One region of the Pseudomonas sp. FG86 genome, then DNA from elsewhere that is predicted to be linked to it. Evidence: predicted binding sites of a transcription regulator. Region 1 holds the regulator's gene; the other holds the start of a gene.

Region 1 (4,185 bases):
ACCGCGAAAAATTGCATTGAGCAGGTTCGCATCATCCGGGCGGCTTTCCAGCTCGACCAGTTGTTCGGACAATTGCTCTAAAATTTCGCCGGCCTCTACAAGGAAATCCTGAAGGATTTCTTCATCGGCGCCGAAGCTCATGGGTGTGCTCCTTAGAAGCCTAAACTGGATAACAGGTCATCTACGTCATCCTGACCTGACACAACGTCTTCACGTTTATCGGCATGAATCTGCGGACCTTCACCCTTGGCGAGATGTTTTTGTGGATCTTTTTCAGAGAGGATCGCTTCGCGGTCATGTTCGATGCCGGCGAAACGGTCGACCTGGCCGGCCATGAGTACCAATTTGAGCAGGTTGCTTTCCACTTCGGTGACCAACTGGGTCACACGCTTGATCACCTGACCGGTCAGGTCCTGGTAATCCTGGGCGAGCAGAATGTCATTGAGGTTGCTGGAAACCGTACGGTTTTCCTGCTCGCTGCGTGACAGGAACCCTTCGACCCGACGGGCCAGCTCACGAAACTCTTCTGCGCCGACTTCACGGCGCATGAAGCGACCCCAGTCAACGCTCAGCGCCTGGGCTTCCGTGGCCATGCCGTTGACCAGGGGCGTGGCGTTTTCCACCAGGTCCATGGTGCGGTTGGCCGCTGCCTCAGTCAGCCTGACCACATAGGACAGGCGTTCGGTGGCGTCGGTGATCTGCGAAATCTCTTCGGCTTGAGGCATGTGCGGGTCAATCTGGAAATTGACGATCGCACTGTGAAGCTCGCGTGTGAGCTTGCCCACCTCCTGGTACAGGCCGCGGTCACGGGTCTGGTTGAGCTGATGGATTAACTGCACCGCATCGCCGAACTGGCCTTTTTCAAGGCTGTCGACCAGCTGGTGAGCATGTTTTTTCAGGGTCGACTCAAAGTCGGCCTGCGATGATTCTTTTTGCTCCATAGCTCCCCCGTGGCAGCATTAGCCGTGGATGCGTTCGAAGATTTTTTCGATCTTCTCTTTCAAGGCCTGCGCAGTGAATGGTTTGACCACATAGCCGTTAACCCCGGCTTGGGCGGCTTCGATGATCTGTTCACGCTTGGCTTCGGCGGTCACCATCAGCACGGGAAGACTGCGCAGTTTTTCGTCGGCACGCACGTGGCGCAACAAGTCGATACCCGTCATGCCCGGCATGTTCCAATCGGTTACCAGAAAGTCGATGCTCCCGCTGTTGAGGATCGGAATCGCCGTAAGGCCGTCATCCGCCTCGACCGTGTTTGTGAACCCAAGGTCACGCAACAGGTTTTTTATGATCCGCCGCATCGTTGAGAAGTCATCAACGATGAGGATTTTCATGTTCTTGTCCAATTCGACCTCCAAGCAGTCTTAAACGCGCCCAGCACCTGGACGCGCCATTTCAATCAACAGGCGTTACACAAAAAGGACTGCCCAGGGCACCACGGTTAGCCCCCGCGGCGGCCAAGGCCCTCGCGGTTGCGTCTGCAGTGTCCCCACACTGCCTGTCAGCGCGCGCGCCACTCTCCCAATCGCCCCCGCAAGCGGGCCGCGCACTGGCTGTGCAGCTGGCTGACACGCGATTCGCTGACCCCCAGGACCTCACCGATTTCCTTGAGGTTCAGCTCTTCGTCGTAGTACAGCGCCAACACCAGTCGCTCACGCTCCGGCAAATTGGCAATTGCGTCGGCCAATGCGCCCTGGAAGCGTTCATCCTCCAGGTCACGCGACGGCTCCATATGCGTACTCGCGCCGTCCTCGTGCAACCCTTCGTGTTCGCCGTCCTGCAACAGGTCGTCGAAACTGAACAGGCGGCTGCCCAAGGTATCGTTCAAAATCCCGTAATAATCGTCGAGACTCAATTGGAGTTCGGCCGCAACTTCATGATCTTTAGCGTCGCGACCGGTTTTTGCTTCAATTGACCGAATTGCGTCACTGACCATGCGCGTATTGCGGTGTACCGAACGCGGCGCCCAATCGCCTTTGCGCACCTCATCGAGCATCGCGCCACGGATACGGATACCCGCATACGTCTCGAAACTCGCGCCCTTGCTCGCGTCGTATTTGGTCGACACTTCGAGAAGGCCGATCATGCCGGCCTGGATCAGGTCTTCGACCTGGACACTGGCGGGGAGGCGTGCCAGCAAGTGATAGGCGATGCGTTTGACCAAAGGCGCGTAACGCTCGATCAACTCACCCTGACTGTCACGGGCGGACTTCTTGTAGGCGTTGTAGCCGGTCGCTGTCATAGCACGGGTCCTGCGCTCGTCTGATGCACCAATCGCTCGACGAAAAACTCCAGATGCCCCCGAGGGTTAGCGGGCAACGGCCAAGTATCGACCTTCTGAGCAATAGCCTTGAACGCCAAGGCGCATTTCGAACGAGGGAACGCTTCGTAGACTGCACGCTGCTTTTGCACAGCCTTGCGCACACACTCGTCATAGGGAACTGCGCCGACGTATTGTAGGGCGACATCGAGAAAGCGATCCGTGACCTTGGTCAACTTGGCGAACAGGTTGCGGCCTTCCTGCGGGCTTTGGGCCATGTTGGCCAGCACGCGGAAGCGGTTCATGCCGTAGTCGCGGTTAAGCAGTTTGATCAGGGCATAGGCGTCGGTGATCGAGGTGGGTTCATCGCAGACCACCAGCAACACTTCCTGCGCGGCGCGCACGAAGCTGACCACCGACTCGCCGATCCCGGCGGCGGTGTCGATCACCAGCACGTCGAGGTTGTCGCCGATATCGCTGAACGCCTGGATCAGACCGGCATGCTGCGCCGGGCTCAGGTGCACCATGCTCTGGGTGCCCGAGGCGGCCGGTACGATACGGATCCCACCGGGGCCCTGGAGCAGCACATCACGCAGCTCACAGCGGCCCTCGATCACATCGGCGAGGGTGTGTTTGGGCGTCAGTCCCAGCAGAACGTCGACATTCGCCAGCCCCAGGTCAGCATCCAGCAGCATGACGCGACGGCCAAGCTCTGCCAGCGCCAGGGACAAATTCACTGACACGTTAGTTTTCCCGACGCCACCTTTGCCGCCGGTCACCGCGATCACCTGTACGGGATGCATGCTGCCCATTTTATTTCTTTACCTTGTCTTGCTTAGACGCAGGCTACATGGCTTGGCCGCGTGAATCGCTTGCAGACCATCGATGTAGATACATTTCACGGTGTTCATACTGACTCAACCCACCCGTTTTGCCGGGTTGTGGTAGAGGTCAGCGAACATGTCGGCCATCGCTTCCTCGCTAGGCTCTTCTTGCATTTGCACGCTGACGGCACGGCTGACCAACTGATGACGGCGCGGCAGATGCAGGTCATCCGGGATCCGCGGCCCGTCGGTCAGGTAGGCGACCGGTAGTTCATGACTGATGGCCAGGCTCAACACCTCGCCCAGGCTCGCCGTTTCATCAAGCTTAGTCAGGATGCAGCCGGCCAGCCCGCAGCGCTTGTAGCTATGGTACGCAGCGGTAAGAACTTGTTTTTGGCTGGTGGTTGCAAGCACCAGGTAATTTTTAGACTTGATGCCACGCCCGGCCAGGCTTTCCAGTTGCAGGCGCAAGGCCGGGTCGCTGGCTTGCAGCCCCGCGGTGTCGATCAGCACCACGCGTTTACGCAGCAACGGGTCGAGCGCGTTGGCCAGCGACTGGCCTGGGTCGACGTGGGTCACCGACACATTGAGGATGCGACCCAGGGTCTTGAGTTGCTCCTGGGCGCCGATACGGTAGCTGTCCATGCTCACCAGCGCGATATTCGAAGCGCCGTATTTGAGCACATAACGGGCCGCCAGCTTGGCCAGGGTGGTGGTCTTGCCCATGCCGGCAGGGCCGACCATGGCGATCACACCGCCCTCTTCCAGGGGTTCGATTTCCGGGGTGGCGATCATCCGCGCCAGGTGGGCCAGCAACATGCGCCAGGCCTGGCGAGGTTCTTCGATTTCGGTGGTCAGCGCCAACAGGTCGCGGGACAACGGGCCAGACAGGCCGATGCGTTGCAGGCGACGCCAGAGGTTAGCCTGGTGCGGTTTGCTGCCTTGCAACTGGGTCCAGGCCAGCGAGCCCAACTGCACTTCCAGCAATTCACGCAGGCCGTTGAGTTCAAAGCGCATCGAATCGAACACGCGCTGGTCGACTGCGGCAGCCGGCGCGGGCGCTGCAGGACGTGGCGGTTCTTTGAACGTAGGTTCGACCAG
Region 2 (4,185 bases), on a different contig from region 1:
TATCGGGGGCAAGCCCCCTCCTACATTTACCGCGTACACCCCTTGGAACGCGGTCGAATGTGGGAGGGGGCTTGCCCCCGATAGCGGTCTAGCGGTTAAACCGCTCGACCAGCGAGTACTGGGTATTGGCGGTATGCGTCAATTCCTCACTCAACTGCGCCGAGTTCAACGCCTGTTCCGAAGTCTGGTCCGCCAACAGCGCAATCGTGCTGATGTTGCGGCTGATCTCTTCGGCTACCGAGCTTTGCTCTTCGGTGGCTGCCGCAATCTGGGTGGTCATGTCGGTGATGTTGGCCACTGCTTCGCTGATGCCGACCAACGCCTGATCCGCTTCCATTACCCGCGCCACCCCTTCTTCGGCCTGGCGATGCCCGGCGTCCATGGTTTGCACGGCGGCAGCGGCAGTTTGTTGCAGCTTGGCGATCAAGGTATGGATCTGCCCGGTCGACTCGGCGGTGCGCTGGGCCAGTTGACGGACTTCATCGGCCACGACTGCGAAGCCACGGCCCATCTCCCCGGCACGCGCGGCTTCGATTGCCGCGTTCAGCGCCAGCAAGTTGGTTTGATCGGCGATGCCTTTGATCACATCGACGACACCGCCGATTTCATCGCTGTCCTTGGCCAGTTGGGTAACGGTCACCCCGGTTTCGCCCACGGCCAGCGACAGACGCTGAATGGCCTCGCGGGTTTCCCCGGCGATATCGCGGCCACGACCGGTCAGGCGATTGGCTTCCTGGGTCGCATCCGCCGTGCGCTGCACATGGCTGGCAACTTCCTGGGTGGTCGCCGCCATCTGGTTGACCGCGGTGGCCACCTGTTCGGTTTCCACGCGCTGGCGTTCCAGGCCGCTGGAGCTGTTATGCGCCAGGGTGTTGGACTGCGCCGCCTGGTCGTTGAGGTGTTCAGCCGTGTCCTGCAGACGCGTGAGGCAGGTTTTCAGGCGGGCTTCCTGGCTGAGGATCGACATTTCCAGTCGCGCCTGGGCGCCACGGCTGTCGGTGTACATCTGTGCGATCAGCGGGTCTGAGGTGGTCTGCTCGGCCAGGCGCAGCAGGCGCTTGAGGCCACGCTGTTGCCAACTCAGGCCCAGCAGGCCCAAGGGCACCGACAGCCCCGCCGCCAGGGCAAAGCCCCAGTGGGAATTCAGCGACGCACCGATCATGAAGCTCAACTGGCTGATCAGGATAAACGGCAGCCAGTCCTGCAACACCGGCAGCCATTTGTCCCGCTGGGGAACGGCAGACTTGCCCTGGTTGATGCGTTGATAGAGCGCTTCGGCCCGGCGGATCTGCTCGGCGGTGGGCTTGATGCGCACCGACTCGTAGCCGACCACCTGGTTGCCGTCGAAAACCGGTGTCACATAGGCGTTAACCCAGTAGTGATCACCGGTCTTGCAGCGATTCTTGACGATGCCCATCCATGGCAAGCCTTGTTTGAGCGTTGACCACATGTGCCCGAATACGGCCGCCGGAACGTCCGGGTGACGAACCAGATTGTGCGGGGCACGCACCAGTTCATCGCGGGAGAACCCACTGATTTCGACGAAAGCGTCGTTGCAGTAGGTGATCACGCCCTTGGCATCTGTGGTGGAGATCAACCGTTGCTGAGCGGGGAAGGTACGTTCGCGCTGGGTAACGGGTTGGTTATTACGCATGATTGTTCAATCCGCAAGGCTTTCAAGGGGTATCGGCAGGAGCGGGCGCTTATTTAACTTATTTTTGCAACAATCCGCAGGAACGCCTTGCCTCCGGTAGACATCAGCCAGCCAGCATCGGATAAGTAAACAACCCGAAGTGAAGCAGGTTCAGCCCAAAGTGCGTGGCAATCGCCGCACCCAGCCCACCAAAGCGATAAGCCAGGCCGTAACCCACACCGGCAATGCTTGCCAGCAACACCCATTGCCAGCCCGCGCCAAGGTGCACCAGCCCGAACAGCAGCGAGGCCAGCAGCAGTGCCAGGTTCTCGCCGTAGGGCAGGTGCTTGAAGCGCTGTTGCAGGCCGCCCTGAATGTAGCCGCGAAACAACGCCTCTTCCACCAAGGTCACCAACAACAGGTTATTCAATACCCACAACCACGCCTGCACCGGCCATTTCGGCGCCCAACTGATGACGCCCAACAAGGCTGCGCCGCCGAGGGCGGCAATCGCGGTCAGGGCCAAGGCCAGGGCCGTGACGCAGATCGACAGGCGCAAGGAGCGTCGCGCCACCACCCACGGGCAGGCCAGTAACAGCCAGAAGCCGATCAGCGGTTTGTCCTGGTTCAGGTACATCGAAAAGGGCACCGCGTCGGGGGTAAAGCGTTGCGGCTCGATGGCGCGCCCGTTGTAGAAGCCCGGTAGCCAGTGCATCGCCAGGCTCAGGGCCAGCACAATGAACAAACCATGGCCGATGTAGCGTGCCCAAGGCGTGCGCTGCTGGCGCACGGCATAACCGGCAATCAGCAGCAGGGCGACGGACACCAGCGCCAGCACGCCCAGTTGCCCGTAGGCCAAGGCCAGCACATAGCCGATGGAAAGAAGCGCCAGGTACAGCCAGGGCAATGCGAGCATGGGGAGTCCTTGGAAAAAACTGGACGGCATTATAGCGATCGTCCCCTGTGGGCCACATGAAAACTGTGCCACGCAAGGGCGTTGGTGAAGTGATTGCAAAACGTATCAACGGCTGGTTATAGTCAGGCCTTCTTCATCCCTCCACACAAGATCAGCCCATGCCAGCTCTCCAGCGCATAGCGGTAGTCGATTCAGCGGTCAACGCTGTGGTCGTACCGTGCGGGAACAAGCAGCCTGCGCAGATCAGTCACTACCCCCCACCTGTCAGTCGCGCGCCGGTGTACGCAGTCGTATCACCGCCGGGTGTTGGCATTTCGGGCTGATCAGCGACTCGCTGTCCCCGTCTGCACGCCTGAAAAAACTCCAGAACTTCAGCCTTTGCTGAGTCGGCTTTTTTTGCCTGATTACAGGTGGTAACCATGTCTGTTCTTTCGAAACAATCCGTGGCCGCGGCGGCCTCGACGAGCCTGTTTGTCCTGCTGTGGAGCAGCGGGGCGATCTTCTCCAAGCTGGGCCTGGCCCATGCGTCGCCCTTCGCCTTCTTATTGATCCGTTTTGCCATCGCCCTGCTCGGTCTGGTGATCCTCGTACCGATGCTCAAGCTGCAACTGCCGCGCCCCGGCAAACCGCTGTGGTATGCAGCGGCGACCGGCCTGGTGTTGTTGGGGGCCTACCAGATTTTCTATCTGCTGGCCCTGGACCTCAACGTCACCCCCGGCGTGATGGCGACCCTCATGGGCGTGCAGCCGATCCTGACCGTGGCGCTGACGGAGCGCCAGCGTTCCGGGCGCCGCCTGTTCGGCCTTGGCCTCGGGTTGGCGGGGTTGATCATGGTGGTGTACCAGGGTATCGGGCTGGCGGGGATGTCCCTGGCCGGGATGCTCTTCGGCCTGCTGGCCCTGGCGAGCATGACCTTCGGCTCAATCATGCAAAAACGCATTACCGACAACCCTTTGGGCACGCTGCCGCTGCAGTACCTGGCCGGGCTGCTGTTGTGCGCGGTATTCGTGCCGTTCCAGCCGTTCCACTTCGAACAGAATGCCGGCTTTTACCTGCCGGTATTGTGGATGGGGCTGGTGGTGTCGGTGCTGGCGACGTTGCTGCTGTACCGCCTGATCGCGCGGGGCAACCTGGTCAACGTCACCAGCCTGTTCTACCTGGTGCCGGCGGTGACGGCGGTGATGGATTACCTGATCTTCGGTAATCGGCTGGCGTTGTTGAGCCTGCTGGGGATGGGGTTGATCATCGTTGGGTTGGTGTTTGTGTTCCGTAAAGGCTGATGTCTACCCCGTAGGTGCCGGTTCGCCGGCGCCTACGACCTGCGTGGCCGCAACACCAACCACAACGCCCCCGCAATCAACACCCCGCCATACAGATGCGCCATTGATAACGGCTCGTCGAGCAGCAACGCGCCCCACAGCACGCCGAACGGCGGGATCAGGAAAGTGGTAGTCATCGATCTCACGGGGCCAATCGCAGTGAGCAAGCGGAAGTACAACACATAGGCAAATGCCGTACACACCAGCCCCAGGCCCAGCAGCGACAACCACACCTGCCACCCACCCCAACTCGCGGGCGGATGGCTGATGGCGCTGTAGATAAACAACGGCAGCAGGAACAACGTGGCGCCGAGCAT

Evidence for each region. The regulator FliA, encoded in region 1, starts transcription of late flagellar genes. The targets are predictions, from matches to a motif close to CTAAAGTTTNNNNNNNNNNNGCCGNTAA.
Region 2: ACODSV_RS06170 (methyl-accepting chemotaxis protein) is a predicted target of FliA. The motif match lies at 1,684-1,711, and genes of this name have one in related genera.

The regions. Positions count from the first base shown of each region.
Region 1 covers NZ_JBMDIS010000094.1:3,571-7,755, reverse strand. Annotated here, with positions in the region: gene ACODSV_RS31290 (chemotaxis protein CheA) at 1-141, opposite strand, end outside; gene ACODSV_RS31285 (protein phosphatase CheZ) at 153-941, opposite strand; gene ACODSV_RS31280 (chemotaxis response regulator CheY) at 960-1,334, opposite strand; gene fliA (RNA polymerase sigma factor FliA) at 1,502-2,242, opposite strand; gene fleN (flagellar synthesis regulator FleN) at 2,239-3,072, opposite strand; gene flhF (flagellar biosynthesis GTPase FlhF) at 3,178-4,185, opposite strand, start outside.
Region 2 covers NZ_JBMDIS010000006.1:123,908-128,092, reverse strand. Annotated here, with positions in the region: gene ACODSV_RS06170 (methyl-accepting chemotaxis protein) at 89-1,654, opposite strand; gene ACODSV_RS06165 (CPBP family intramembrane glutamic endopeptidase) at 1,758-2,549, opposite strand; gene ACODSV_RS06160 (DMT family transporter) at 2,969-3,829, shown strand; gene ACODSV_RS06155 (DMT family transporter) at 3,862-4,185, opposite strand, start outside.